DNA from 3 places in the Saccharopolyspora sp. NPDC000995 genome. Region 3 is predicted to be linked to each of the others. Evidence: riboswitches for the same ligand, from Rfam matches in the RefSeq annotation. Region 3 holds a riboswitch; each other region holds the start of a gene.
The links. Region 3 has a riboswitch for glycine ahead of gcvH (glycine cleavage system protein GcvH). Riboswitches for the same ligand answer to the same signal wherever they lie in the genome.

Region 1: it holds a riboswitch for glycine, as region 3 does, so the genes downstream of both, gcvP (aminomethyl-transferring glycine dehydrogenase) here and gcvH (glycine cleavage system protein GcvH) in region 3, are expected to answer to the same signal.
Region 2: it holds a riboswitch for glycine, as region 3 does, so the genes downstream of both, gcvT (glycine cleavage system aminomethyltransferase GcvT) here and gcvH (glycine cleavage system protein GcvH) in region 3, are expected to answer to the same signal.

Annotation. Positions count from the first base shown of each region.
Region 1 covers NZ_JBSFLZ010000014.1:25,947-33,316, reverse strand. The annotation lists gene ACWDKQ_RS07695 (propionyl-CoA synthetase) at 1-1,194, opposite strand, end outside; gene ACWDKQ_RS07690 (hypothetical protein) at 1,527-1,787, shown strand; gene ACWDKQ_RS07685 (CDP-alcohol phosphatidyltransferase family protein) at 1,959-2,672, shown strand; gene gcvH (glycine cleavage system protein GcvH) at 2,862-3,245, shown strand; gene garA (glycogen accumulation regulator GarA) at 3,379-3,846, shown strand; gene ACWDKQ_RS07670 (bifunctional nuclease family protein) at 4,239-4,715, shown strand; gene ACWDKQ_RS07665 (MerR family transcriptional regulator) at 4,954-5,526, shown strand; glycine riboswitch at 5,614-5,715, shown strand; gene gcvP (aminomethyl-transferring glycine dehydrogenase) at 5,890-7,370, shown strand, end outside.
Region 2 covers NZ_JBSFLZ010000009.1:74,339-81,708, reverse strand. The annotation lists gene ACWDKQ_RS05530 (SRPBCC family protein) at 1-2, opposite strand, end outside; gene ACWDKQ_RS05525 (phosphoenolpyruvate hydrolase family protein) at 18-848, opposite strand; gene ACWDKQ_RS05520 (Tm-1-like ATP-binding domain-containing protein) at 845-2,059, opposite strand; gene ACWDKQ_RS05515 (YbaB/EbfC family nucleoid-associated protein) at 2,059-2,361, opposite strand; gene ACWDKQ_RS05510 (hypothetical protein) at 2,721-2,876, opposite strand; gene ACWDKQ_RS05505 (acyl-CoA dehydrogenase family protein) at 2,938-4,116, opposite strand; glycine riboswitch at 4,400-4,507, shown strand; glycine riboswitch at 4,508-4,609, shown strand; gene gcvT (glycine cleavage system aminomethyltransferase GcvT) at 4,725-5,828, shown strand; gene glyA (serine hydroxymethyltransferase) at 5,854-7,134, shown strand; gene ACWDKQ_RS05490 (amino acid permease) at 7,342-7,370, shown strand, end outside.
Region 3 covers NZ_JBSFLZ010000061.1:71-7,440, reverse strand. The annotation lists gene ald (alanine dehydrogenase) at 230-1,345, opposite strand; gene ACWDKQ_RS20175 (PucR family transcriptional regulator) at 1,581-3,137, opposite strand; glycine riboswitch at 3,251-3,355, shown strand; glycine riboswitch at 3,356-3,454, shown strand; gene gcvH (glycine cleavage system protein GcvH) at 3,505-3,876, shown strand; gene ACWDKQ_RS20165 (L-serine ammonia-lyase) at 3,904-5,259, shown strand; gene ACWDKQ_RS20160 (NAD-dependent epimerase/dehydratase family protein) at 5,531-6,403, opposite strand; gene ACWDKQ_RS20155 (NmrA family NAD(P)-binding protein) at 6,419-7,270, opposite strand.

The DNA of each region.
Region 1 (7,370 bases), on a different contig from region 3:
GCAGATCGGCCAGCCCGTCTCGGTCTGCCACCAATGGTCGATGACCGGCACGCCGAGCTGCTTCGACGCCCAGTGGTAGGTCTCCGGGTCCAGCCGCTCGCCAGCCAGGAACAGCGTCTGCAAGCTCGTGATGTCGTGGGCGGCCAGCAGCTCCGCGTTCGGATCCACCCGCTTGATCGCCCGGAACGCGGTCGGCGCGGTGAACAGCGCCTTGACGCGGTGGTCGGCGATGACCCGCCAGAACGCCCCGGCGTCCGGCGTGCCCACCGGCTTACCCTCGTAGACCACCGTCGTCGCCCCGGTCAGCAGCGGTGCGTAGACGATGTAGGAGTGCCCGACCACCCAGCCGACGTCCGAGGCGGTCCAGAAAACGTCACCCGGCCCGATGTCGTAGATGTTGGCCATCGACCAGCGTAGAGCGACCGCGTGCCCGCCGTTGTCGCGCACTACGCCCTTCGGGCGCCCGGTGGTGCCAGAGGTGTAGAGCACGTACAGCGGATCGGTTGCCTTCACCGGCACGCAATCGGCCGGTTCGGCCTGCGCCAGCGCGTCCTGCCAGTCCACGTCGCGCTCGCCGAGCTCAGCGCGGGCCTGCTCGCGCTGGAACACGATCACCCGCTTCGGCTGGTGCTCGGTCATTCGCAGCGCTTCGTCGACGATCGGCTTGTACTCGACGATCCGGTTCGGCTCCAGGCCGCACGACGCCGCGACGATCAACGTCGGGCGGGCGTCGTCGATGCGCGCTGCCAACTCCTTCGGCGCGAAGCCGCCGAAGACCACCGAATGCACCGCCCCGATGCGCGCGCAGGCCAGCATCGCCACGACGGCCTCGGAGATCATCGGCATGTAGATCACGACGCGATCGCCCGGCTCGGCGCCCTGCGCCCGCAACGCCCCGGCGAACAGGGCCACCCGGTCCAGCAGCTCCCGGTAGGTCCAGCGGCGCACCTCGCCGGTCATCGCCGAATCCCAGATCAGTGCCGTCTGCGCGCCGCGGCCGTCGCGGACGTGCCGGTCCAGCGCGTTGAAGCAGGTGTTGAGGACGCCGTCGGGGAACCACTGGAAGAACGGGTCCCCGGCGGCGTCCAAGGCTCGCGAGGGTGCCTGCTCCCACTCGACCGCAGCCGCCGCGTCGAGCCAGAAGCCCTCCGGGTCGGCGAGACTCCGCCGGTAGGCCTCGGCATACGCACCCATGACCACAGTCCTCCCGCCGCTTGCACCGCGATGTTGCCTGTGGTCCTACCGCACAACGTGGAGTTGCGCCAGGGTCCCTGCAGCGATGTGCGAAACGCTTTTTGTCACAACCGAAACACTGCCGACCAGACGAGCGGTGACCGGACTTCGGCCGCGCTGAGCGCCGCTCGGATATCCGGATGCACTTCGGCGACACAACGTGTCCGTTTGGCGCTGGGTCGGCGGATCGACGCGACAGAGCGTGCTCGGCCGAACACAATCAATCCAAAGTCGATGATCGGGCTAACACCACGGCGCATCGCGCCGACAACCGAATCGGAGGTGCTACAACGATGAGCACGGAACCGGCCCTGTCTTCACAGGCATCCGCCGCCCAGTTCGCCGACTACGCTGCCGCCGGGGTTGAACCCGCACGCAGCTCGTCCACCGAACTGCCCACCGCGCCGTGCAGCGTGGTGTGGAGCGGCGGCCATTCCTATGTTCGTGAAGGGGCCACCGGGGCCCGCTGGGCGGGCGTCGACGACCGAGGTCGGGCCCGGTTCCTCACGGATGCTGACCTCCGCCGCCGCGGCTGGAGCCATAGGCAGGCCTAGCCCGCGCCGGTGGCCGACGGCTCCCGCCGCGCGGAGCAGCCCGATCGACCGGCTTCGCGGGAGCCCGGCCGCCAAGTGTGTTGTGCGAGGAATGTGAGACCCTGATCTGGTCGGGATGCACAAGTTGCGTCCGAAGTGGGGTCAGGACGCACAACCATTCAGGGGAGGCTCGTGGTGCAGGATGCTGAGCGCACCACGGAGAACACCACGAGTGGAGACGGCGGGATGAACGCCGGTCCGGAAGGCCAGGAACCCGCAGCAGGACGACCTGATCCCGGCATAGCCCGGATCCGGGAGGCGGCCGCTGGCGTGTGGGCCGACCCATGGTGGACGCTGCCGAATCTGCTCAGCGTGATCCGGCTGGCCGGCGTGCCAGTGTTCCTCTGGCTGCTACTAGGCCCCAAGGCTGACCTGCTCGCTCTCTTGGTGCTGGTGATCAGCGGCATCACCGACTGGCTCGACGGCAAGCTCGCCCGCTGGCTCAACCAGTACAGCCGGATCGGCGAACTGCTCGACCCGGCCGCCGACCGCCTCTACATAGTCGCCACCCTGGTCGCCTTCGTGTTGCGCGACGTAGTGCCCTGGTGGGTCGCCGCCGCGCTCGTCATCCGTGACGTGGTGCTCACGCTGTGCCTGCCGGTGTTGCGATGGCACGGTTACGAGCCGCCTGACGTGCACTACCTCGGCAAGGCCGCGACCTTCTGCCTGATGTACGCGTTCCCGCTGTTGCTGCTGGTGCAGGAGGATTTCGCGCTGTCCGATGTGGTGCGCCCGATTGCCTACGCCTTCACCTGCTGGGGCGGCGCGCTCTACCTGTGGGCCGGCGTCCTCTACCTCGGGCAGGTGGTGGCGGCGGTCCACCAAGCCCGCGCCAAACCGGTCTGAGCACCGTCGGTCGTCCCGCGCGAAGGGCATCTCCCGCTGAGTAAATCGGCAAGAGGTGCCCTTGGTGCGTCATGCGCTCCAGGGTCGCCTTGCGGCCTGTGTCGCGTGGTGAATACGCTCGCCGAGCCGATCACGTGAACCTCGTGGCCGGTGATCCACAGCACCAACGGACCAGGAAGGCGGGACCACGTGGCGGCCCCGGACGAGATCAAGTACACCGAAGAGCACGAGTGGATCCAGCGCACCGCCGACGACACGGTGCGCATCGGGATCACCGAATACGCCCAGCAGCAACTGGGCGATGTGGTGTTCGTGCAGCTGCCGGAACTCGGCCAGCAGGTCACCTCCGGCGAGTCGATGGGCGAGGTCGAGTCGACCAAGAGCGTCTCCGAGATCTACGCCCCGGTGACCGGCGAGGTGGTGGCCCGCAACGACCAGCTGGAGGACGAACCGGAGCTGGTCAATTCGGCACCGCTGGCGGGCGGCTGGATGGTCGAGCTCAAGCTCGCCGACCCGGCCCAGCTGGACGCCCTGCTCGACGCACAGGCCTACCAGAAGCTGACCGAATCCTGATCCGACCAGGCAAGATCGTCGGACTGTCGGGGTCCGGGAGGAACATGTCGGGAGTCCCGCGTTCCGCGCCTGTACCTGCACGGTACGTTGGGCACATACTTGGCACGATCTATCCGCGTAGAGGAGAGCTCAGGTGAGCCAATTCCCCGGCCACGGCGACGTTCCGCCGGAGCAGTCACCGGAGACCACCTCGGTCTTCAGGCCCTTCCTCTCGGAGCCGGAAAGCACCGAGAGTGCGTCCCGGGAGCCCGCCGCCGCATCCGGGGTCGATGCGCTGCCCGCAGGGTCCGCCCTGCTGGTGGTGAAGCGCGGCCCCAACGCGGGGTCGCGATTCCTGCTGGACCGGGAGACCACCAGCGCGGGACGGCACCCGGACAGTGACATCTTCCTCGACGATGTCACGGTTTCCCGCCGGCACGCCGAGTTCCGGCGCGAGGGCAACGACTTCGTGGTCGTAGACGTCGGCAGCCTCAACGGCACCTACGTCAACCGTGAACCGGTGGACACCTCGGTGCTCGCCAACGGTGACGAGGTGCAGATCGGGAAGTTCCGGCTGGTGTTTCTTACTGGTCCAATCGATGGGGGCCCGGGCGCCCGCTGAGGACGCCCCGGCAACGACTTGTCGACCCGCCAGCGGGGCGGCGCCGAAGTGGCGTCGCCCCGCTGGCGCGTCAAGGTACTGCGCAGCCGAGAGCAACTGCATCCTCGCGCGGGGAATTTCCCGACGTCGCAACCGGTTTCCGCGTTGTAGCGGTCTTCATTCCACCGACCCAGCGGGGCGGTGGGCGGTGTATCGTGCTGGTAATGCTCGATGAGGAGTTCAGCCAGCGGTTCGGGCCAGATGCACCGGCAGGAAGGCCGCGAATTCGGTGGTCGACCAGACCGCTAAAGGGATGGGCGTGTCCGCCGCAACGCGGGTAGCGTCGGAGGCGTCGGTGCGCGATCCTCGACGGGGATGTCACGCTTCGGCGCGCTGGAGGAGGCGATGTGACGATGAGCAGCGAGATGCGCGTCGTCGGCGTGCGAGTTGAACTACCAGCAAACCAGCCGATTCTGCTGTTGCGCGAGGAGCACGGCGAGCGTTACTTGCCGATCTGGATCGGCTCGGTCGAGGCGACCGCCATCGCACTCGAGCAGCAGGGTGTGCGGCCGCAGAGACCCCTGACCCACGACCTGCTAAAGGACGTCATCGGGGCCTTGGGGCGCGACCTCGAACAGGTTCGGATCACCGATCTCCAGGACGGCACCTTCTTCGCCGAGCTGGTGTTCGACGGGGATGTGCGGGTCTCGGCGCGGCCGAGCGACTCGGTGGCGCTGGCGCTGCGCATCGGGGTGCCGATCCACGCCGACGAATCGGTGCTGGACGAGGCCGGGCTGATCATCCCGGACGAGCAGGAGGACGAGGTCGAGAAGTTCCGCGAGTTCCTCGACTCCGTGTCGCCGGAGGACTTCCGCGGCGCGGACACCTGAGCCTGCTGATCGACCCGACGAGACATCCCGGCCCCCGCCCGTGCGCTGCCAGGCGGGGGCCGGGTGGTCTAGGGGCCCGCGCGTCGCGTTGACCTCCCCGCAGGGCAGGCATACCGTCGAACTTACGCGAATTGCCCCGGTGTGATTCGGCCGCTGGGCGGTGTTCGCGGCCCCGGATCGGGACGGTCCGGGAGCTGGTGATCGTCGTCGGCTTCGTGCCGGACGAGGGGAGGCAGGCGTGGTCGAGGAAGCGTCCAACCGGGATGCTGCCGCGGAGCAGGGCGAGCTGTTCCCCGACGCCGCACTGCCGGACGAGCTGGTCGGCTACCGGGGTCCGGCCGCCTGCCAGATCGCCGGCATCACCTACCGCCAGTTGGACTACTGGGCTCGCACCAAGCTGGTCGGCCCGTCCATCCGCAGCGCCGCCGGCTCCGGCTCGCAGCGGCTCTACTCGTTCAAGGACATCCTGGTGCTCAAGGTGGTCAAGCGACTGCTGGACACCGGGGTGTCGCTGCACAACATTCGGGTCGCGGTGGAGCACCTGCGCAACCGAGGAGTGCAGGACCTGGCCCGGCTCACGCTGTTCAGCGACGGGACGACGGTCTACGAGTGCACCTCTGCCGAGGAGGTGGTCGACCTGCTGCAGGGTGGCCAAGGGGTGTTCGGCATCGCCGTCAGCGGTGCGATGCGCGAGATCAGCGGCACAATTCACGACTTCCCGGCCGAGCGGGCCGACGGCGGCGAGCTGGTGCCGCTGGTCGACGACGAATTGTCCCGCCGCCGGCGCGACCGGCAGGTCGAGACGGGCTGATCGCGGCCGACCTCGGTCGGGTGGTGTGCGACCGGTGACATCGCGGGTCCGTTCGGGGCCCTGATCGGGTAAACTGCGAGACATCGCCGACCCCGTGCGGGAGAGTCCGGCCCGGTTTTGGCCGTGGTCGGCGCCGAAGGAGCAAACCTCCCCAACAACCTCTCAGGCCACCTGGACCGCACGGGCGAGATGCCTCTGGAAAGAGGGCGCACCACGGCTGTGGTGCACCCCGCCGACGGTGCAAGCCTGGTTCACGGGTGAAGCTCTCAGGCGTTCGCTTCGCGGACAGCGACAGAGGGGGAGAGCAGGGCAGTTGCGGCTGTTCTGCCGCCCTTTGCCCGCCGCGACGATTGAGGTTTGGCGATGACCGACGTGACCCAAGATCGCATTCCACTGGCCGCCCTGGAGCACGGAACGCCGTTCGCCGACCGCCACGTCGGGCCGATGCCAGCCGAGCTTGCCCGCATGCTCGATGTGATCGGCGTCGGCTCGTTGGAGGAGCTGGGGCAGAACGCCGTGCCGGACACCATCCGGGAAGGCGACCTGCAGCTGGCGCTGCCCGGGCCGGCCACCGAATCCGAGGCACTGGCCGAGCTGCGCGAGCTCGCGCGCCGCTGCCGCCCGCACGCCGAGATGATCGGGTTGGGCTACTACGGCACGGTCACGCCGCCGGTCATCCTACGCAACGTGCTGGAGAGCCCGGCCTGGTACACCGCCTACACCCCGTACCAGCCGGAGATCTCGCAGGGTCGGCTCGAAGCGCTGCTGAACTTCCAGACGATGGTGGCCGATCTGGCCGGGGTGCCGGTGGCCAACGCGTCGATGCTCGACGAGTCAACCGCGGCGTCCGAGGGCATGACGCTGGTGCGCCGCGCGGGCCGGTCGAAGTCGCCGCGGTTCGTGGTGGACGCCGACACGCTGCCGCAGACCATCGCGGTGATCGAGACCCGCGCGGAGCCGCTGGGCATCGAGGTCATCGTCGCCGACCTGTCCGCCGGCGCGCAGGCGCTGCCGGCGGGCGAGTTCTTCGGCGCGCTGCTGTCCTACCCGGGTGCCTCCGGTGCGGTGCGCGACCAGGAGCAGATCATCGCCGAGGTGCACCGGCGCGGCGCCAAGGTCGTCGTCGCGGCCGACCTGCTGGCGTTGACGCTGCTGCGCTCGCCGGGCGAGATCGGCGCGGACGTCGTCGTTGGCACCACCCAGCGATTCGGGGTGCCGATGGGCTTCGGCGGCCCGCACGCCGGATTCATCGCCGTGGCCAAGGGACTCGAACGGCAGCTTCCTGGCCGGTTGGTCGGCGTGAGCGTCGACGCCGACGGCAACCAGGCCTACCGGCTGGCGCTGCAGACCCGAGAACAGCACATCCGCCGCGAGAAGGCCACCAGCAACATCTGCACCGCGCAGGTCTTGCTGGCCGTCGTGGCGTCGATGTACGCCGTGTACCACGGCCCCACCGGGCTGCGGTCCATCGCGACCCGCGCGCACCGGATGGCGGCCGTGTTCGCTGAGCAGCTGCGCCGCGGCGGGATCGAGGTGCTGCACCGGGAGTTCTTCGACACCGTCGTTGCGAGGGTGCCGGGAAAGGCCGACGTCGTCGTCGCCGCGGCCCGCCGGGGCGGCATCAATTTGCGCCGGGTGGACGCCGACCACGTCGGCATAAGTTGCGACGAAACCACCACGCGGGCGCACCTGGCGGCGGTGTGGCAGGCCTTCGGCGTCACCGGCGGCGACGCCGACGAACTAGACATCGAGACGCCGGACGCGCTGCCCGCGGCACTGGAGCGCACCTCGGAGTACCTGACGCACCCGGTGTTCCACACCCACCGCTCCGAGACTTCGCTGCT
Region 2 (7,370 bases), on a different contig from region 3:
ACCGCTTGCCTCCTGCTTCAGAACCTGAGTTTCGTGAACGCCCTGGTCTGTTTGGTCATTGCTTGTTCGGTGGGCAACCGCTCCATGCTGCTCGCACCGTAGAACCCGTGGCAACGCTTGGTCCGCGAAAGCACGTACGAGGCATCTTCCGGCATCGAGATCGGCCCGCCGTGGCAGAGCACCAGCACGTCCTCGCGAACCTCGGTCGCCGCCTGCGACCACTCGTCGATCAGCGCCACGCAGTCGTCCAGCGACTTGGCGCTCTCGGCGCCGATCGCGCCGCCGGTCGTCAGCCCCAGGTGGCACACGATGATGTCGGCGCCGGCCTCGGTCATCGACCGGGCGTCGGCGCTGGAGAACACGTACGGCGTGGTCAGCAGGTCGGCTTCGCGGGCGGCGGCGACGAGTTCGACCTCCAGGCCGTAGCCCATGCCGGTCTCCTCCAGGTTCGCCCGGAAGGTGCCGTCGATGAGCCCGACGGTCGGGAAGTTCTGGATCCCGGCGAACCCGAGGTCGCGCAGCTCGCGGAGGAACCGGTCGCGCAGCATGAACGGGTCGGTGCCGTTGACGCCGGCCAGCACCGGGGTGTGCCGCACCACCGGCAGCACCTCGCGGGCCATCTCCACCACGATGTCGTTGGCGTTTCCGTAGGCCAGCAGCCCGGCCAGCGAACCGCGCCCGGCCATCCGGTAGCGGCCCGAGTTGTAGATGACGATCAGGTCGATGCCGCCGGCCTCTTCGCACTTGGCGGACAGGCCGGTGCCCGCGCCACCGCCGACGATCGGCTCGCCGCGCTCGACCTTGGCGCGGAACCGGCGCATCAGTTCGGCGCGGTCGAATCGGCTCATCGTGCCTCCTGCCTGGTTCTCTCGGCGAATCCGGTGATCTCCCGGAACGCCGCGAACAGCGCGGCGGCGAACTCGGGATCGTTGATGTTGTGCGGCACCCGCTCGACGCGCCGGTCGGCGGTCTGCCGCACCTGGCTCTCCAGCGTCTCGAAGAGGACCGCGTCCGCGTCGGGATCGTAGAAAGGCTGCCCCGGTGAGTCCAACATGGACACTCCGCCGGTCGGGAGCAAGAACCGCACCGGACCATCGCAGGCATTGAGCTTGCCGGCGATGAACACCGCTATCCGGCGGCATTCCCCGGCGGACGTGCGCATCAGCGTGACCTGCGGGTTGTGCACGTACAGGTTTCGGTCCCGGTACTGCGGCGCAACGGTTTCCAGCGCGCCGAAGTTCACCATGTCCAGGGCGCCGCACGAGCCGACGTAGGGCACTCGGGTCCGGGCGATGGCGTCCAAGCGCTGCTCCCCCGCGCTCATCACGCCGCCGGCGATCAGGTCGCAGACCTCGGTGGTGGTGATGTCCACAACGGCACGCACCAGGCCGTCGTCGACAAGCTTCTCCATTGCCCGGCCGCCGGTTCCGGTCGCGTGGAACACCAGCGGGTCGTGGTCGGCGGCCAGCTGCTCGGCCACCGCGGTCACGCACGGCGTGGTGACGCCGAACATGGACAGCGCGACGGCGGGCTTGGTCTCGGCCGCTGACACCGGGTGGGTCACCGCACCCAGCAGCGCGTGCGCGGCGTTTCCCAATACCTGGCGGGAAAGCCGGTTCAGCCCGGCGACATCGGTGACCGACGGGAACATCGCGATGTCGGTGGCGTCCACGTAGGACGAAACATCGCCGGAGGCCACCGTGGACACCATGACCTTGGGCACGCCGACCGGCAGCGCGCGCATAGCGGGCGTGATCAGCGCGGTGCCGCCCGAGCCGCCGAGCCCGATGATCCCGTCGACGTCCTGCGCGACCAGGAAACGCTCGAACGCCGCGGCCATCGCGGTGACGGCCGATCCCCGGTCACCGGTGAACACCGCGTCCGCCCCGTCCGGGTGGTGGGCGGCGACCTCGGCGGCCGACACGTCGGCATCGGAGCTCCCACCGGCGGTGGACAGGTCCACGGTGATCACGGGGTGCCCGCCGGCGATCAGCCCGGCGACGTAGTGCAACTCAGCTGCCTTGGTGTCGAACGTCCCGGCGACGTAAGCGCTGCCCACTACTGCTCCAGCCGCTTCTGCGCCTCGGCGAGGTTCTTGGTGACTTTCTCGATCGCCCGCTCGAACCCGTCGCTGAGCCGGTCCAGCTCGGTCTCGAAGGCTCGCATCGCGCGGTCCGGCTTCCGGGCGGCGTCGTCATGGGCGGAGTTGACCGCCTCCCGGACCGCGTCCGCGATGGCCGCCACGCCGCTGCCCAGCAACCGCGGCTCCAGGCGCAGCTCGTCGATCCGCCCATCGGCGTCGACGGTCACCCGAACCGCGCCCCCGGCAGCAGTGCCCTCGCCACGGACCTCGTTCGCCATACCGCGCCTCCCAAGCTGGAACTCGCCACGACCATCCCACAAGAGCCACGCGCTGCAACGCGTTTCGGTTCCGCCTACCTGCAAAAGGTCGACAACCCAGAAGCGGAGCACCTCGGCGAGACGATCGGCATCGTGCTTCCCCACCGCGACATCACGGATCAACGCATCGGCAGTCCGCGCATCCGAGGCCTCGAGGTCCCGTCCGTTGTACGCGCAGAAGATCCCCGAGGCCAGCCAGGCGAGCCTCTTGTTGCCATTGAGTATCTCGTGGTATCAGCTGATACCACTTGCCATCGGGACACGAGAAGGCCCCCGGAATCCGCCCCGCCGGGCACCGGGGGCATTCCTCGGTTTCCCGGTCAGTGGCTCTTGTCGCCCTTGCCGAAGAACTTGTTCTTGACCTGGTCGATCTTCTCCTTGTTCTTCGGGTCGGAGGCGTACTTCTTGGCCTGGTCGATCACCTTGCGGCCCTGCGGGCTGCTGGCGAAGTCGGCGACCTTCTTGAACAGAGACATCGTCGCTCCCGGCGATTCGGAGTCACGTCTGCTCCCAGGCTACCGACAAAACGGATGCGGATCAGCCGAGCACGCCGCTGACGGACGCGTGCCCCTTCAGGAGGTTGCGGGCGACGGTGCGGCGCTGGATCTCGTCGGTCCCCTCGAAGATGCGCAGTAGCCGCAGGTCGCGGTACCAGCGCTCGACCGGCAGGTCCTTCGTGTAGCCCATGCCGCCGTGCATCTGCAGCACCCTGTCGACGATCTCGTTGGCGCGGGTGGCGCCGAAAAGCTTGGCCACCGACTGCGCATGCCGGGAGTCCATGCCCTGGTCCACCTGCCAGGCCGCCTGCAGCACCAGCCAGCGCAGCGCCTCGATCTCCACGGCGGAGTCGGCGATCATCCACTGGATGGCCTGGCGCTCGGCGATCGGCTTGCCGAACGTCTCGCGGGTCTTGGCGTACTCCATGCCCATCTCGACGAGCCGTTCGCAGGCTCCGAGGGCGCGGGCGGGCAGCAGGTAGCGGCCGCGGCCGATCCACTGCATGGCGAGCTTGAAGCCGTGGCCGACCTCACCGAGCACGTTGCGCTCCGGAACGCGCACGTTGTCGAACACCAGCGCGGCGGGCTGCCGCTCCCACGGGCCCATGATGGCGATCGGCTCGGACTTCCAGCCCGCGGCCCGGTCGGCCAGGAAGCAGGTGACCCCGCCGTTGGCGCCCTTCTCCTTGTCCGTGACGGCGAAGACCATCACGAAGTCGGCGTCGATGCCGCCGGTGATGAACGTCTTCTCGCCGTTGATCACCCACTCGTCGCCGTCCTTGACGGCGGTGGTGCGCAGGTTCTTGGCGTCGGAGCCAGCGTCCGGCTCGGTGATCGCGAAGCACGACTTGCGGGTGCCCTCGATCGTCGGGAGCAGGTAGCGCTCCTTCTGCTCGTCGTTGGCGTAGTACAGGATGTTGTCCGCGTAGCCGCCGAAGCGAAACGGCACGAACGTGCGACCGAGCTCAACCTCGATGAGCGCCGTCATCACGGCCGACAGGCCCATGCCGCCGTACTCCTCGGGCGTCTGCACGCCCCAGAACCCGGCCTGCTTCGCCTTGTCCTGCAGTTCCCGCTGCTCGTCCTTGGTCAGGCCACGTTCCCCGCCCCGCTCACGCCGCAGCACCTCGGGCTCCAGCGGCACCAGCTCGCGCTGGACGAAGTTGCGCACCCAGTCGCGGATGTCACGCTCTGTGTCGGACAGCGAGAAGTCGACCATCGCCGAATTCCTTTCGGTGCAACCACCTAACTAACGTCGTCCCTTATGGCAGCCTAAGACCGCCCCGACGACGTGAGCGCTACGCGACCGATGATCGAACGCCTCGCGAAGTACCTCGGTGCTCCGGCTCGGCGATGGGTCCTCCAGCCGCGGCTTCCCGGACGACGCCGGCCTGGAGAAGCAGCACCGCGAGCTTGCCGAATGAGATCACTGCGCCCCCCGGTTGACTCCGGTCACGTTCGGTTCGTAGCGTCGGCGTTCGCACAACCGAATACCGCGCCGATGACGTCGTGCGGGAGAGACTCCAACCCCGAGCTACCTCGGAGAGCGGAGCGCCGAAGGAGCAATTACTCCCCAGCAAACTCTCAGGCACCGGCACCGCACGACACCAGGCGAACACGGAGAAAAGCAGGAGCAACGCGCTTCTCGCCCACGGTGCAAGCTGCCCCTCGCGGGGTGGCGAAACTCTCAGGCCAATGACTCCGGGGAGACCGCCCGACCAGCGCAAGCCCGCGCAGGCCGGGGTCGAGGTGCCCCCGATAAGGTTGGGTGCAGTGAGCTGACCGGCCCTCGACTGCCGACCGGCGCCCACCAGGAGGAGTCTCACCATGTCGTCGCCACGACAGACGCCCTTGCACCGAGTGCACGAAGCCCTCGGGGCGACGTTCACCGAGTTCGCCGGTTGGCGGATGCCGCTGCGCTACTCCGGCGACACCGCCGAGCACAACGCGGTGCGCAACAACGCCGGCCTGTTCGACCTGACCCACATGGGTGAGATCCGGATCAGCGGCCCGCAGGCCGCCGAGGCGCTGGACTACGCGCTGGTCGCCAACGCCTCCGCGATCAAGCCCGGTCGCGCTCGCTACACGATGATCTGCAACGCCACCGGCGGCGTGCTGGACGACCTGATCGTCTACCGGCTCGACGAGCAGGAGTTCCTGGTGGTGGCCAACGCGGCGAACGCCGCCGTGGTCTCCGCCGAACTGACCGAGCGACTCGACGGCTTCGACGCCGAGCACCAGGACGTCTCCGACGACTACGCGCTGATCGCCGTGCAGGGCCCGAACGCGGTCGCCATCCTCGCCCCGCTGACCGACACCGACCTCGCCGAGGTCAAGTACTACGCGGGCTACCGCAGCCAGGTCGCCGGCAAGGACGTGCTGCTGGCGCGAACCGGCTACACCGGCGAGGACGGCTTCGAGCTGTTCACCGCGCCCGGCGACGCCGAGGCCGTCTGGCAGGCGCTGACCGAGTCCGGCGCGCAGCACGGCCTGCAGCCCGCCGGGTTGTCCTGCCGCGACACGCTGCGGCTGGAGGCGGGCATGCCGCTGTACGGCAACGAGCTGTCCACCGACCTCACGCCCTTCCACGCCAACCTCGACCGGGTGGTCAAGCTGGACAAGCCCGGCGACTTCGTCGGCAAGGACGCGCTGGCCGCCGCTGCGGAGAAGCCCACCGAGCGCACGCTGGTCGGGCTGAGGACCGACCAACGCCGGGCGCCCCGGCACGGCTACCGCGTGCTGGACGCCGACGGTGCCGAGATCGGCGTCGTGACCAGCGGTGCCCCGTCGCCGACCCTCGGCCACCCGATCGGCATGGCCTACGTCGACCGCGCGCACAGCGAACCCGGCACCCAACTGCAGGTCGACATCCGCGGCAAAAACGTCGCGGTGCAGGTCGTCGAGCTGCCGTTCTACCGCCGCAATGCCTGACGAGATCGAACCAGGAGGCAACACAATGTCGACACCGGACCTGTTTAACGACCAGCTGGCCGCGGTGGACCCCGAGGTGGCAGCGGCGGTCGGCGCCGAGCTCAACCGCCAGCAGACCACGCTGGAGATGATCGCCTCGGAGAACTTCGCACCGCAGGCGGTCCTGGAGGCGCAGGGCTCGGTGCTGACCAACAAGTACGCCGAGGGCTACCCGGGGCGCCGCTACTATGGTGGTTGCGAGCACGTCGACGTCGTCGAGCAGCTGGCCATCGACCGCGTCAAGGAGCTGTTTGGGGCCTCCTTCGCCAACGTGCAGCCGCACTCCGGGGCGCAGGCCAACGCGGCGGCGATGTTCGCGTTGCTCAAGCCCGGCGACACGATCATGGGCCTGGACCTGGCCCACGGCGGTCACCTCACGCACGGCATGCGGATCAACTTCTCCGGCAAGCTCTACAACGTGGTGCCCTACCACGTGCGCGCGGATGACCACCGCGTGGACATGGACGAGGTCGCCCGGCTGGCGCGGGAGAACAAGCCGCAGCTGATCATCGCCGGCTGGTCGGCGTACCCTCGGCAGCTGGACTTCAAGCGGTTCCGGGAGATCGCCGACGAGGTCGGCGCCTACCTGATGGTCGACATGGCGCACTTCGCCGGTCTGGTGGCCGCCGGGCTGCACCCGAACCCGGTGCCGCACGCGCATGTCGTCACCACTACCACGCACAAGACCCTGGGCGGCCCGCGCGGTGGCGTGATCCTGTCCTCGGACTCGGAGTTCACGAAGAAGTTCAACTCGGCGGTGTTCCCCGGCCAGCAGGGCGGGCCGTTGGAGCACGTGATCGCCGGCAAGGCGGTGGCGTTCAAGATCGCCGCCGGTGAGGAGTTCGCCGACCGGCAGCGCCGCACCGTGGAGGGCGCGCAGATCCTGGCGGAGCGACTGCTGGCCGACGACGCCGCCAAGGCCGGTGTTCAGCTGGTCTCCGGCGGCACCGACGTGCACCTGGTGCTGGTGGACCTGCGCGACTCCGAGCTGGACGGCAAGCAGGCCGAGGACCGACTGCACGAGATCGGCATCACGGTCAACCGCAACGCGGTGCCCAACGACCCGCGGCCGCCGATGGTGACCTCCGGTCTGCGCATCGGCACCCCGGCCCTGGCCACCCGCGGCTTCGGCAAGGACGACTTCACCGAGGTCGCCGACATCATCGCCGAGGCCCTCAAGCCCGGCTTCGACGAAGCCGCCGGCGGCGAGCTGCGAGCCCGCGTCGAAGCCCTCGCCACCTTGCACCCGCTGTACGCGAACCTCTGACCAGAAAGCCCCCGGGAGAACAACGCCGCATTTCGGCAACAATGGCCGAAATGCGGCGTTCTCCTGTTTGAAATCCTAAGTGGACTATGTTGGAACTGGAAAAACGCCGTATTTCAACTGGTTCAAACCACTTGCGGGCCCTCGCCGGATGCCGGATTATCTGCGCAGTTTCAGCGAAACACGCTGGCGAGTAAGGAGTCCACTTCGATGAGCCAACCAGTGACCGAGGAGTACCG
Region 3 (7,370 bases):
CGTGGCCTACACTGACAGTGGCGGCCTGCTCCCGGTGACCCCCAGGCTGGTTGAGCGGGCCGCCCCGTTCGGCTGTTTGAGCCCGTCACCCTTTCGGTGGTCCGAGTCCGTCCTGCGGCTGAGTGTCCCGGCGTGTTGCGACGACTTCCCAACCGGCGGGCATTCGAAGCTGTTAGGAGCAAGGGAACCTTCCTGCCATTCGTGGCAGGAAAGTTCCCTTGCTCACAGATCAGCTCAGGACGCTGCTGAGCGGGGTGCTAGGGAGGCCGTGCGCCTCGGCGACCGGCTCGTTGACCAGCTTGCCGTCGTGGGTGTTGAGGCCACCGGCCAGCGCGGCGGCCGCGCGGCATGCCTTCTGCCAGCCCTGGTCGGCGATGCGCAGCACGTACGGCAGCGTGACGTTGGTGAGCGCGTGCGTCGACGTGTTCGGCACCGCGCCCGGCATGTTGGCCACGCAGTAGAACACCGAGTTGTGCACCCGGTACGTCGGTTCGTCGTGCGTGGTCGGGTGGGAGTCGGCGAAGCAACCGCCCTGATCGATGGCGATGTCCACCAGCACGCTGCCCGGCTTCATCTCGGACACCAGGTGGTTGGACACCAGCTTCGGCGCCTTCGCGCCCGGGATCAGCACAGCACCGATGACCAGATCCGCGGCCCGCACCGCCTGCTCCACCGAGTACCGGTTGGACGTTACGGTGCGGATCTGGCCGTGGAAGTCGCGGTCGATCTCGCGGAGCTTGTCGACATTGGTGTCGAGCAGTTCGACATCAGCACCCATGCCCATCGCGACGCGCGCGGCGTTGAGGCCAGCGACGCCACCGCCGATCACCACGACCCGCGCCGGGTGCACGCCGGGAACACCGCCCGGCAGCACGCCGCGACCACCGCTGGGGCGCATCAGCGAATAGGCGCCGACCTGCGGGGCGAGACGCCCGGCGACCTCGCTCATCGGCGCCAGCAGCGGCAGGCTGCCGTTGGAGGTCTGCACCGTCTCGTAGGCGATACCGGTGACCCCGGACTTCAGCATCGCGTCGGTCAGCTCGGCGGAAGCCGCCAGGTGCAGATAGGTGAACAGGACCTGGTCCCGTCGCAGCTGCGGGTACTCCTCGGCGATCGGCTCCTTGACCTTGAGGACCAGCTGGCCTTCCGCCCACACCTCCTCGGCGGTGGGGAGCACCTTCGCGCCGGCCGCGAGGTAGTCCTCGTCGGGGATCGAAGAGCCCGCGCCGGCATTCGTCTCCACGAAAACAACGTGGCCGCGGGTCGTCAGTTCGTGCACGCCCGCAGGTGTGATCGCGACACGGTATTCGTTGTTCTTGATCTCGCGCGGCACTGCGATCTTCACGGCGGAATCCTTTCGTCTTCTGTTGCGCACAACAATCCGCTGCCACTGCAGGGGGCGCATCATTCCCGCCGGATGAGATTGCCCCGCGCGCTTTGTGCTCGCAGCACAAAGCCCCCGGAGCGCCGCTTAAGCGCGCGAACGGGGCACGGACGGCCGGACCTGACAGGAAGGTTCCCTTGCTCGCGTCACCGACGGGCTCTGCGCGCCCGGTGGTGACAGGAAGGTTCCCTTGCTTTCAGCCGTGCTGCGCCCATCGGTCGGCGAGCACTTGCGCGAACAGCGCGGAGCGGACGTTGGGGTCTTCGAGGTCGACTTCCACGAGTTGGGTGAGCCGCTTCATCCGGTACCGGAAGGTGTTCGGGTGCACGCGCAACTCGCGGCTCGCCTGCCGGGGATCGCCGGGGTGGCGCAGCCACGCGTGGAGCGTGGCCAGGTATTCGGTGCCCTGCGTTCGGTCGTGCTCGCGCAGCACCGGTAGCGGGCCGAGGGCACCGATACCGGCGTCGGTCGCCGCACCGGCCATCCGGCTGAGCACCAGCAGATGCCAGTTCTCCTCGTACACCGCCACCCGCTGCTGTAGTTGGCCGGCGCGCAGCAGGCTGATCAGTTCCTCGGCTTGCGACCGCGACTGGGAAAGCTCGGCGACCGCCACCGCGGTGCCCGCCGCGATCAGCGGGCGCGGCGAAACGTCGTGGGACGTGAGCGCTGCCCGCAGATCCGGCCAGCCGCCCGCGCGCCCCCGGTCGGGCACCAGTGCGTAGAGCATGGTGCCGATCTCGGTGACCAGCGGGCGCCGCCCGATCCCGCGCGTGATCCACTCCCACATCGCCAACCGGTGCCCCTCCGCGGGGCTGGCGGACGGGGGCATTTCGATGGCGACGACTCGGTGCGCTTCGGCGGGCACCGCCAGTTCGTTCGCTGCCGCCCGCCAGCCTTCGCCGCCCTCCAGTAGCAGCCGCACCTGTTCGGCGGATCGGCGGCGTGCCCCGTCCGCCACCGCACGCCACCGCAGCAGTTGCAGTGCAACCAGAGGTGCGGTGTCGGCGAACGCGGTGGAGCGCTCTTCGGAGACCTCGCCGGGGACCACGGCCCACATCGAGCCGAGCAGTTCGCCGCCCATCCGGATCGGCACCACCAGCCGGGGCAGGGTGCCGTCCTGCTGGGCGGGTACGAAGATCGCCGAACTGCCCTTGCTGAGCTGGCGGAACGTGCCGCGGGCACGGAACTTGGCGAGCACGTCGTCGGGCTGCCTCCGGCCCATGATCGTCGAGACCCGCGCCGGGTCGGTGAGGTCCTGCCGGGCGGAGTAGGCCAGGACCTGGGAGCGCGCGTCCTCGATGGTGACTGGCGCGTCCACCACGTCCGCCACCGCGTCGGCGAGCCGGAACAGGTCCCCGACCCCGGTGCTGGGTGCGTCGGCCTCCTCGATTTCGGTCCCGGCCAGCGCGGCACGGATCAGCCACACCAACTGCGCCCACGCCGTTCCAGGCCGGACCTCGACCAGCGCCACCCCCGCGGCCCGGGCTGCCGCGGCCACCGCGTCGTCCGCCGAAATCGGTGGTTTGAGCAGCACCGCTGCTGCACCCTTCGCGCCGCAATTCCTCGTCAGCGCCACCGCGTGCTCGCTGTCCGAGATGCCCACGCCCAGCACGAGATCGCCGCCCGCCGCCGTCGGCGGCTGATCGGGTTCGGCGATGACGACGTCCCCGACGCACACTCTCGGTTCCGGGGCGACCACGGTGCGCAGCAGTGTAGGGCCGACGCGCTCGACCAGTGCCCGGATCTCCAGCATCACTGGCCTCCTGAATGCCTAGGGCAGCCTCCGGGCGTGGTGGGGGAGGGCATTGACACCAGAGCTGGCCCGTTTATCGTTGCTGAGCACACCGACAATCGCATACCGGCCGTCGACCCCGTGCGGGAGAGACCCTGCGAGCTCACGCCGAGCTCCCAGGGCGCCGAAGGAGCAAGACTCCCCACAAACTCTCAGGCACCCATGACCGTTCGGGCGAGGCAACTCTGGAAAGCGTGCGTCGCATCGACGCTCCACCCACGGTGCAAGCCGCGATGACCTGCGGCGAAGCTCTCAGGTTCCGCAACAGAGGGGGAGGCCCAGCCACCACGGGCACGAGTGCCCCCTGACAGCCTTGGAGCCTCCCAACATGTCCCTGCCTGCGCACCTGCTTTACTCCGAAGAGCACGAGTGGATCGAGGACCGCGACGAAGTAGTCCGCATCGGCATCACCCAGCACGCCGCGGACGCGCTCGGCGACATCGTCTACGTGCAGCTTCCCGAGGTGGGCGACAAGATCGAAGCGGGCCAGGCCTGCGGGGAGCTGGAGTCCACGAAGTCCGTCAGCGACCTGTTCGCGCCGGTGACCGGCGAGGTCGTGGCGCTCAACGAGTCCGTCGTGGACGCCCCGGCGCTGCTCAACGCGGAGCCATTCGGCGACGGATGGCTGCTCGATGTGCGCCCGACCAGCACCGGTTCGCTGCTCACCGCTGAGCAGTACGCCGAGTTGATCGCGCAGTAGTGGGCCAGGCGAGGTAGGAGGCGGTCAATGGCGATCAGCGTCTTCGACCTGTTTTCGGTGGGTATTGGGCCGTCCAGTTCGCACACGGTTGGTCCGATGCGTGCGGCGCGGTTGTTCGTGCAGCGGTTGCACAGCGCGGGGCGGTTGCCGCTGGTCGAGCGGATCAAGGCGGAGTTGTTCGGGTCGTTGGGTGCGACCGGGCATGGGCACGGTAGTCCGAAGGCTGTGCTGCTCGGTTTGGAGGGGCACAGTCCGGAGACTGTTGATCCGGCGGCGGTGGAAGGCCGGGTCAGCGAGATCCGGGAGTCCGGGCGGTTGCGTTTGGACGGGGTGCAGGAGATCCGGTTCACCGTAGACCGTGACTTGGTCATGCACCGGCGCAAGTCGTTGCCGTTGCACCCCAACGGGATGCGCTTCGCCGCGTTCGGTGCCGATGATGCCGAGCTGGACAGCGCGGTGTTCTACTCGGTGGGCGGTGGCTTCGTCGTTGACGAAGACGCTACCGGCACTGATCGGATCAAACCGGACGAGACCGCGGTGCGGTACCCGTTCCGCACGGGTGTAGAACTGCTCGCGCGGACCGAGCAGTCGGGGCTGCCGATCAGCGGTGTGATGCTGGCGAACGAGTTGTCGTGGCGTGGCGAGGATGCCGTGCACAAGGAGTTGCACGGCATCTGGCAGGTCATGCGTGAATGCGTTCACAACGGCTGCCGCAACTCCGGTGAGCTGCCCGGTGGGCTGAAGGTCCGTCGTCGGGCGGCGGAGCTGGCGGCTTCATTGACCGAGCGCGACGATCCGCTGGAGTGGGTCACGCTGTTCGCGCTGGCGGTGAATGAGGAGAACGCGGCTGGTGGGCGGGTGGTGACCGCACCGACCAACGGTGCGGCCGGGATCGTTCCTGCGGTCCTGCATTACTACACGCGCTTCGTGCCTGGCGCGGATGATGCTGGTGTCGTGCGGTTCCTGTTGGCGGCGGGTGCGGTCGGCGTGTTGTTCAAGGAGAACGCGTCGATTTCGGGTGCGGAGGTCGGTTGTCAGGGCGAGGTGGGTTCCGCGTGTTCGATGGCTGCTGCCGGGCTCGCTGAGGTGCTGGGTGGAACGCCGAGACAGGTGGAGAACGCAGCGGAGATCGCGATGGAGCACAACCTCGGGTTGACCTGCGACCCGATTGGTGGGTTGGTGCAGATTCCATGCATCGAGCGCAACGCGGTCGCGTCGGTGAAGGCGATCACGGCTGCGCGGATGGCGTTGCGCGGCGACGGTAGCCATTTCGTTTCGCTGGACAAGGTGATCAAGACGATGCGGGAGACCGGCCGCGACATGAAGGTCAAGTACAAGGAAACGGCCCGCGGCGGCCTCGCCGTCAACGTCATCGAATGCTGACCCTGCCGCGCGACCAGCGCGAGCACGGGAACCTTCCTGCCACCATCCGGCCGCCGGAGAGCTCTGCCGCTTGAGCATGGGAACTTTCCTGTCACCCGGTGTGCGGTGAATGCGTCCAGGTGCCGATGGTGGCGTCATTCTGCTGTCGGCATCGGCGTGCCCGTTGGTGCGAGGATGGGAACTTTCCTGTCACCGCTCGGCCCGGCCTCGTGAGGATGGGAACCTTCCGGTCACCGCTCGGCCCGGCCTCGTGAGGATGGGAACCTTCCTGTCACCGCTGTCCGTCGCGGAGCGGCCGGATGCCGTGCACCGGGGTCCAGCCGAGGAGTTGCCGCGCCGCTTCGCTGCTGACGCGGTGCGAGGGTTCGGCTGCCGCGTTCGGGTCGTGGCGGGGCGGCGGGCTGTCGTCCGCGCGGGCCAGGTCGCGGTAGTAGTCGGCGACCCGCACTGGTTGGTCCGCTACGTTCAGCGTCTTGCCCGCGCATCCGTGCTCCAGCGCGGTGACCACCGCGTCCGCGTAGTCGCGGGCGTGCACCATCGACACCCACTCGCGGCCATCACCGGGGATGGGCAGGTCTCCAGCGCGCAGCCGGGCGCGCTGCTGGTCCTGCACCGTTCCCGGGCCGACGAAGCGTCCGCCACGTAGGATGCTCCACGCGATCTCGCCGGCGGGCAGGTTGCGAACCGCGGTCTCCATTGTCAGGACCGGGTCGACGAGGTTCGCCCGTTCCGGCCGGTGGTCCAGCGGTGCGGCCTCGGTCAGCTGGTCGTCGCCGCCGTCGGCGTAGACCATCGTGATGCTCATCTGGACGAAGCGGCGCACTTTGGCTTCCTGCAACGCCCCGGTCACCACGGCGGTCCCGGCGCTGCGCAGCGCCGTGTTCCGCGCCCAACCGCCCGGCACGGTCGGCGTGGCGGGGACGGCAGTGGCCGCGTTGACCACCGCATCCACCCCCTTGAACTCCGCCGTCAGCAAGCGTTCCGCCTCCGGGTCGAGCAGCGAGGCGCGGATCCGGCGGGCTGCGGCCGGTAGCCGGTCGAGGCGGTCGGGCGCCATGACGGTCACATCGTGTCCTCGGCGCAGCAGCATCGGGACGAGGTGGCGCCCCAGGACCCCGCTGGCCCCGATGGCGAATACGTGCATCGTTTCCTCGTTTCGTCAGTTCCGCAACGGTTCGGCGAGGTCTGCGGCGTACGACCGGTAGTCGCGCGGCGGGCGGCCGGTGATGTCGTTGATCGCCGTCGTCACCGCCTCCGCGTCGCCGGCTCGGTAGGTGGCGTAGAGCTGCAGGCGCGCCGCCACCGCCCAGTCGGGGACCCCGGCCGAACGCATGGCCGCCGCGACCTCCGCCGGCTCGGCATCCACGTGCCGGATCCGGCGACCGGCCACTTCGGACAGGATGGACGCGACTTCCCGGTAGCTGAGGGCTTCCGGCCCGGTGAGGTCGTAGTCGCCGACAGCGTCCGAGGTCAGCAGAGCCGCCGCCGCGAGCCCGATGTCCCCGACGTCGATCATGCTGACCCGCGCCGCCCCGACCGGCAGCACGATCGCGTCGTGCCCCCGGATAGTCGGCAGCCACTGCAGCGCGTTCTGCATAAAAGCGTTGGGCCGGAGCACCGCGTGCGCAAGACCGGAGGCGCGCAGTTCGTCGTCGCCGACGCCGTGCTGGTGATGGATGCTCGACGCGGCACCGGGCCGCGCACCGAGCGCGGACAGCTTCACCACTCGCCCGACCCCGGTCTCCGCGCTCGCCGTGATCAGATTGCGTTGCAGCACAAGCTGTTCCGGGTGGAACGGCGTGAGCAGGAACAGCCGGTCCGAGCCGTGCAACGCGCGCAGCGTCGCCGCGCGATCGGTGAGATCGCACTCGACGACCGTCGCGTCGGGCGACAGGTCGCGGTTCGGCGAGCCGGGGCGCACAAGTAGGCGCGGGCGGTGGCCGAGCTTCACGAGCTCGCGCGTCACCGCGCGCCCGACGACGCCCGAGGCACCTGCGACGGTGATGGTCACTAGTGCACCCTCTTCCGTGCGAGCCCTTGGATGGGGCTTGTGGTAGGAACTAGGCGGAAGCCGGGGTGACGGCCGGTGGTGGTCGCCCTTCGAGGGCCTG